2 regions of the Sutcliffiella sp. FSL R7-0096 genome follow, and region 1 is predicted to be linked to the other one. Evidence: a T-box and tRNA genes for the amino acid it is inferred to sense, from the RefSeq annotation. Region 1 holds a T-box; the other holds one or more tRNA genes.
The links. A T-box is a leader RNA that pairs with one kind of tRNA and senses whether it is charged. The one in region 1 lies ahead of MKY77_RS17575 (valine--tRNA ligase), so its partner is inferred to be a tRNA-Val.
Positions count from the first base shown of each region.

Region 2: it has a tRNA-Val gene. The T-box ahead of MKY77_RS17575 (valine--tRNA ligase) is inferred to sense a tRNA for this amino acid. The anticodon was not compared.

Region 1 covers NZ_CP152003.1:3,425,008-3,428,430, forward strand. The annotation lists gene MKY77_RS17575 (valine--tRNA ligase) at 1-2,014, opposite strand, end outside; T-box leader at 2,233-2,479, opposite strand; gene MKY77_RS17580 (hypothetical protein) at 2,663-2,851, shown strand; gene ysxE (spore coat protein YsxE) at 2,937-3,423, opposite strand, start outside.
Region 2 covers NZ_CP152003.1:1,592,352-1,595,774, forward strand. The annotation lists gene MKY77_RS08110 (SCO family protein) at 1-333, shown strand, start outside; gene MKY77_RS08115 (HD domain-containing protein) at 405-956, opposite strand; gene MKY77_RS08120 (hypothetical protein) at 1,035-1,310, opposite strand; gene MKY77_RS08125 (hypothetical protein) at 1,394-1,705, shown strand; tRNA gene MKY77_RS08130 (tRNA-Val) at 1,795-1,866, shown strand; gene MKY77_RS08135 (SCP2 sterol-binding domain-containing protein) at 2,220-2,543, shown strand; gene MKY77_RS08140 (DUF3231 family protein) at 3,010-3,423, shown strand, end outside.

The DNA.
Region 1 (3,423 bases):
TGGAGCGTGTTGTCTTTTTCGCCGCTTCATCTTCGCTGTACAATGGAATTTTCGCCATTTCGATATACCAGTCACAGAAATCATCCCAGATGAAGTTGTAAAGGGCACGGCCCACTTCACCGAACTCATATTTCTCAGCAAGCTTGGTCACTGTCTCAATTGTTTCGTTCAAACGAGTCAGGATCCACTTGTCTGCAACGGACTTCTCGCCGCTCAAATCGATATCCTCGAACTTCATGTCGCCCATGTTCATCAAGGCAAAACGGGATGCGTTCCAGATCTTGTTCGCAAAGTTCCAAGTCGACTCCACCTTTTCATAGCTGAAACGTAGGTCCTGACCTGGTGAGCTTCCTGTAGATAGGAAGTAACGTAGGGAATCCGCTCCGTACTTTTCGATAACTTCCATTGGATCCACACCATTACCAAGGGACTTACTCATTTTACGACCTTGCTCGTCACGAACCAGCCCATGGATGAGAACATCTTTAAATGGACGCTCGCCAGTGAATTCAAGACCTTGGAATATCATACGGGATACCCAGAAGAAAATGATATCATACCCTGTTACTAAGGTACTTGTTGGATAGTAACGTTGGTAGTCCAGTGATTCTGTTTCTGGCCAGCCCATTGTAGAGAACGGCCATAATGCAGAACTGAACCATGTATCAAGTACGTCTGTATCCTGCTCCCAATTTTCGATATCTTCCGGCGGGTTATGATCAACATGGATTTCTCCGGTTTCTTTGTTATACCAAGCCGGAATTCGGTGGCCCCACCATAGCTGACGGGAGATACACCAGTCGCGGATATTTTCCATCCAACGCATGTAAGTGTTCTCAAAGCGGTTTGGTACAAAGTTAACTTTGTCTTCTTGAGACTGAAGGTCAACTGCTTTGTCTGCAAGTGGTTGCATTTTAACGAACCATTGTGTGGAAAGATACGGCTCAACCACCGCTCCGCTTCGCTCACTGTGACCAACAGAATGCATGTGCTCTTCAATTTTGAAAAGGACGCCACTTTCTTGCAAGTCTTTTACAAGCTGCTTACGGCATTCAAAACGATCCATACCATTGTATTTGCCAGCTTTTTCGTTCATACTGCCGTCCTCGTGCATAACAAGGATGCGCTCTAGGTTATGACGGTTTCCGATTTCAAAGTCGTTCGGGTCATGGGCTGGGGTGATTTTCACGGCACCGGAACCGAATTCCATGTCTACATAATCATCGGCAACAATTGGAATTTCACGGCCTGTGATAGGAAGTGTTACCATTTTTCCAATTAAGTGCTTGTAGCGCTCGTCTTCCGGATGAACCGCAACCGCTGTGTCTCCAAGCATTGTTTCAGGACGTGTTGTCGCAATTTCAATGGAACCGGACCCATCTGTTAGAGGGTATCTCATATGATAGAAGGCACCTTGAACATCTTGGTGAATTACCTCGATATCAGAAAGAGCCGTCTTTGTTGCAGGATCCCAGTTGATGATGTATTCGCCACGGTAGATTAAACCTTTTTTATAAAGCGTTACGAACACTTCATTAACTGCTTTGGATAGCCCTTCATCCAAAGTGAAGCGTTCGCGGCTGTAATCCAGGCCAAGACCTAGCTTTGACCATTGCTGGCGGATATGTTGCGCATACTCGTCTTTCCACTTCCACGCTTCTTCCATGAACTTTTCACGGCCAAGTTCATAACGATTGATTCCTTGGTTACGAAGTTTCTCATCAACTTTAGCTTGAGTCGCGATTCCTGCGTGGTCCATTCCAGGTAACCATAGAACATCAAAGCCTTGCATGCGTTTCATGCGCGTGATGATGTCTTGTAGGGTGGTATCCCATGCGTGACCAAGGTGCAGGCGCCCTGTAACGTTTGGTGGCGGGATAACGATTGTGTATGGTGTTTTGTCATGGTCGTTCGTCGCTTCAAAAAAGCGGCCATCCAGCCAGTATTGATAACGATTTTTTTCGATTGTTTGTGGATCGTATTTAGTGGGAAGGTTTACTTCTTTCATTTCCATCCTGATTCCTCCTATTCTCTTATAGAAAATGGTTCTGTATAGCACCGCTGTTGATTTCCGCGCCAGTCTTCGCTTTCCGTGGGGCGGTGTTTGAGCCTCCTAGGCTCCGCCTGTGGGGTCTCAAGTTTCCCGCTACCTCCCGCCGGAGTCTTCGCCTTTCGCTCCAATCACAAGCTATGGAACTTCAAAACCAAAATAAAAAACTCCCTTCATCCAAATAAAAGGACGAAAGGAGTTAAGTTTCGCGGTACCACCTTTTTTTACAGGGTAAAAATAAATACACTATCCCCTGTACACTCAAATCTTTTAACGGCTCTCCACCGGTTTCAACTACTGAACAAACTGCGTTCGCTGAAACTACTCGAGGGCGACCTTCCAATCCGACTTTCCTGAGAAACCTTTCAGCTGATGGTTTCCCTCTCTAAAGGAGCCAGGCATTGTACTCTTCCCTGTCACTGTATTTTATCGTTATCTTATTACCTTACTATGTTACATAAAGGATATGCTAATAGTCAATAAGCTTCTCCAATTTTTTATTAAGTTATGCACAAATTTAAATATTTGTTCCGAATTGGGCACTATTTTCCGCTCGTAATCATATCTTAGGTATATATACTTCGAGAATAGTGTGCTTAAAGGAGGTACCTTATGCGGAAATACAACCCCTATTCCTTGCCGCCTTGGCTGAGACAGGTTCGAGGTGTATGTGCGCAATTCATTATTCCTATTTGTGTGTTTCAGGGAATACGTACCATCTTTCTTCCCACAACCTTTGACGTTCTGATTTTGGCCATTTGCATTGTCATCGCCATCTGTTTTCATTTGGAATGGATTTAGTTCATTCTAAAACTGCCGCATAATTTGTGGCAGTTTTTTATTACATGAAGTCTTCACCACTGAAAAAAACAAGGCCCAACCCAGCTTAACTGGTTTGGGCCTCTTTGCTTTTGTTTTGTTCCTCAATTTGATTGATCCTGCCTGCCACATATTCTATATTTTTAGCTAGCCAATAGCTTCCCTGAATCCTTTTTACTAATTCCCGTTCTGATAATGAACGCCTTTGGTTGGGATTTGATGGCTGTTGAAACTGCTCGACCGCCTGCATGAAGGAAGCGGGATGTGAGAGATAGCTGAGCGTCAAGTCCTTTTCATATGGTTGCAAACTGAATCCTTTTTGATATTCATAGAACCATTCAATACAATCGTCACAGAAAAGCGGATAGGTCCTTAAATATCGATGATAAAAAGAGATGATGTCGTTTGCTGGTGCTGCTTGCTTTGCCCGCTCCCAGCTTATGAAGTAGCCCCTTCCCTCGGTATCCTTTACGAAATGGTGAAATGATACCCTCCCATGGGTCATGGCCACGCGATGTTTCTTCGTCTCCTTTACTGCCTCTTGCCAGTTTTCT
Region 2 (3,423 bases), 1.8 Mb from region 1:
GAAATGCAAGAATCCGGTTTGGTAGTACCGATTGTATCTTTTAGCATCGACCCTGAAAATGATACACCAGATGCATTGAAGGAATATGGTGATTTGTATAAAGCGGATTATTCGGACTGGAATTTTGTAACAGGATATGATCAAGAAACAATCGAGCGCTTTGCAAATGTATCTTTCATGGTTCCAGCTTCTAAAGAGGAAGGCTCAGATCAGTATATGCATAGTACGAGTATTTTTCTTGTAGACAAGGAAGGGTTTGTACGGGAATCTTACAGTGGTTTGGATGTACCATTGGAAGAAATCATGGATGACTTAAAAAAAGTTATAGACTAAAGTAATAGCAAGTAAGGGTTTTCAATAGGGTGTAAAGGAAGAGGTGGCAGCAATCGGCTACCTCTTTGTTGTTAGATGGATTGTTCGTGCGAGTGGGAAGATAGTTGTTGTTTTGGTAGATAGTGATCGACGAGTTGGTCCAGGTAGTTAATTTTTTCAAGCGCTGTGGCTTTATCTACTTGTTTGTAGTGGTGGTTGCCTCCCGTTTCCTCGTCCATTTCATCTGCAAGTTTCACGACCTTTTGCAAGGGGCTCCTCTTTACGTCGATCTCAGGGAGGTAGGAATCGGTGTGCAGAAGAATGGCAACAGAGATCTGTTTGGCTTTTTGTGGGTTTTCTCCTAAACGAATCAATAGCTTGTGTGCACGCTCCGCACCTTTTATCGCGTGAATGTCATTTTCTCTGTATAGCTCATAATCCCATTTTCCTTGCCTGTACCATTCATAATGTCCAATGTCATGAAGTAGAGCAGCTTTTGTAGCCAAGTCGACACTTACATTATATTTAAATGCCAGATGGAAGGCATGGTTGGCCACTTCAAGGGCATGAGCAATCCCGGATCGTTTTAAATACTTTTGTGTAATTGGGTGTGTAAAAATATCTGTTAATGTCACTTCTCTCATGAAAGTCTCCCTCCTGTAAAAATGTGTTTCTTTATAGAATATCATAATTATTAGCAAATGTGCAAGAAATATAAGTAATTAGATGACTTCGTCCACATATTTTTTCTTCATTGGACGAAAGGAAAGCATATTTTGTAGAAGAAAGGTCCTTTTCATTTGACGAAGGTAACAAAAAGCGACGATGGACTGTTCCTTGATCTCTAAGACCATGATGTTCCTTTGCGTGATAGCTCCGTTCTTAGCCATATAAATCATTTCAATGGGGGTTCTGGAAACTTTGTACTGCTCAAGCAATCGATGCATATTATCATCTCCTTTACTCTTATTATATACGAACGTACGTTTTGTATACAAGAAAAAACACGAACGTATATTCTGGTTGTTTTCTGTCGTGTAAGGAATATACTAGAAATATAAAAAGGGGCAGGTGGTATATTGTGAAAGCATCTACAACATTAAAATGGGTGACTGGAGGAATGGAGGCATTTTTGGCAATCCCGTTTCTTGGGGGCTTAACGGTTATGGGATTCGGGTATTCCCCGTTAACGCTTATGCTAATTCTACATATCATCACATTGGTGTTTAGTGTAAAAGAAGGTCAAAAATTTCATGGTAGTATTTGGGGGATTGTCGCATCCTGTTTAGGCTGGGTCTTTTTGCTTGGTTGGTTCCTCCACACCATAACGGCTATAATCCTGATGATTGATGCTTTTGCTTCAGGCAGAATTGAAAAAAGAAGGCAGGTATAACCGTTCCCTATTGGGCGGTTATTTCTTTTTAAAATCTTCTTTACAAACAAGAATGAACTATCTATAATAATATATACAGTCGCATACACGATCTGATAGTTCAGTGGGAGAACACTACCTTGACAGGGTAGGGGTCGGGGGTTCGAATCCCTCTCAGATCATCTTATAAAAAGCTGCAATCCTCCAATAATAAAAGGGATTTCAGCTTTTTGTTCGTTCTATACCATTGCCTACCTGCAACCTAACTATTAACAATTTAATTGGGATAAAATAATTATCCTTGCATCTAGCCACCTTGAAAAAATATAAGTGTCCGTTTTTTTAAGAAAAAAGGTATTGAAGTGGTTGGATTTAGGGTTTTGGGAAACAGCTGTAAGTACCCAAATTTAGATATGGTATGAATTTTTAACCACAGTCTTGAGTAATTAAGGAACTGTGGTTTTTTATAGGGAAATAAAGGATAAAAGTAACGCATTATCGAAATAAGGAATAGGAGAGAAAAGGAGGATGCAGTATGGATGTAAAAAGTACATTTCAGGAGCTACAAATGAAAATGAATGAAGAGCCTGAAGGGATTAAGGATTTAAATGCAATTTTTCAATTTAATTTAAGCGAAGGAAAAGTATATCAATTTTCATTTCATGAAGGGGTGGTGGAGATGTCTGCTGAGGAAGCGCATTCACCAGATTGTATACTACAGTTATCCGACGAAAATGTTTTGAAAATGATGAAAGGTGACTTCAATACGACGATGGCCTATATGACCGGTAAGTTGAAGGTGAAAGGTGACCTTGGATTGGCATTGAAGCTTCAATCAGCATTGGAAAGGTATAAATAGCTCGAAAAATGAAAGACAGGCGGCTTCCTCGCCTGTCTATTTTTTTGGTTTTAATGATACCGTACAGGCAATTTCTAGTGATTTGAATATACTTTTAATAGATTAATAGAGGAGGTGAAAATATTGGGAGTAGTATTTGTTGAATGCAAAAAATGCTGTAAGAAGAAATGTAAATGTCCTCACCACTGCAGACCTTTTCCTCCAGCAAACAACGCTGTGAGGGGAGCAATGGAAAGCCGCCGCCATCATGGTTGTGGATGTAGGGTCGGTGCTTCTCGTTTTTACAAATATGCCGACTAGTAGAAATAAAAAATAGATGAGCGAAAATCGCTTGTCTATTTTTTATTATGCTAGAAAAGTACAAGCAACATCTATCATTTTTCGTACTATCTGCTATGAATAGCTAAATTACTTTTGAACCAAACTAATAGTAATTTTTTATTTCGAAAGGCAGGTCCGCCATCAAATGGAGAATTCTCATGATAATATCCGCCTCACATCAGCAGAAATCGGCCACCTATGGAGTAGTTACTTGTTTGAAACGTCTGTTCACCATATGTTCCGATATTTTTTGATACATGTGGATGATCAGGATATTGCAAAATATATTGAACATTGCCTTGGTGTCTCCAAACGACATGTTCATCATTATATGGATATTTTCAAAAGAGAAGATTTTCCAATCCCAAGGGGGATTACTTCGGAAGATATCAATACGAAAGCGCCGCGATTATTTTCCGATGTATTCTATCTCCATTATATAGACGGGATGGCCAAGTTTGCACTTAATGGCTTTGCGCTTGCGGTTACAGAGGTATCACGCAAAGATATTAGAAAATTATTTCATCTTCATATTGATGCACTTCAACAAGTAACAGAA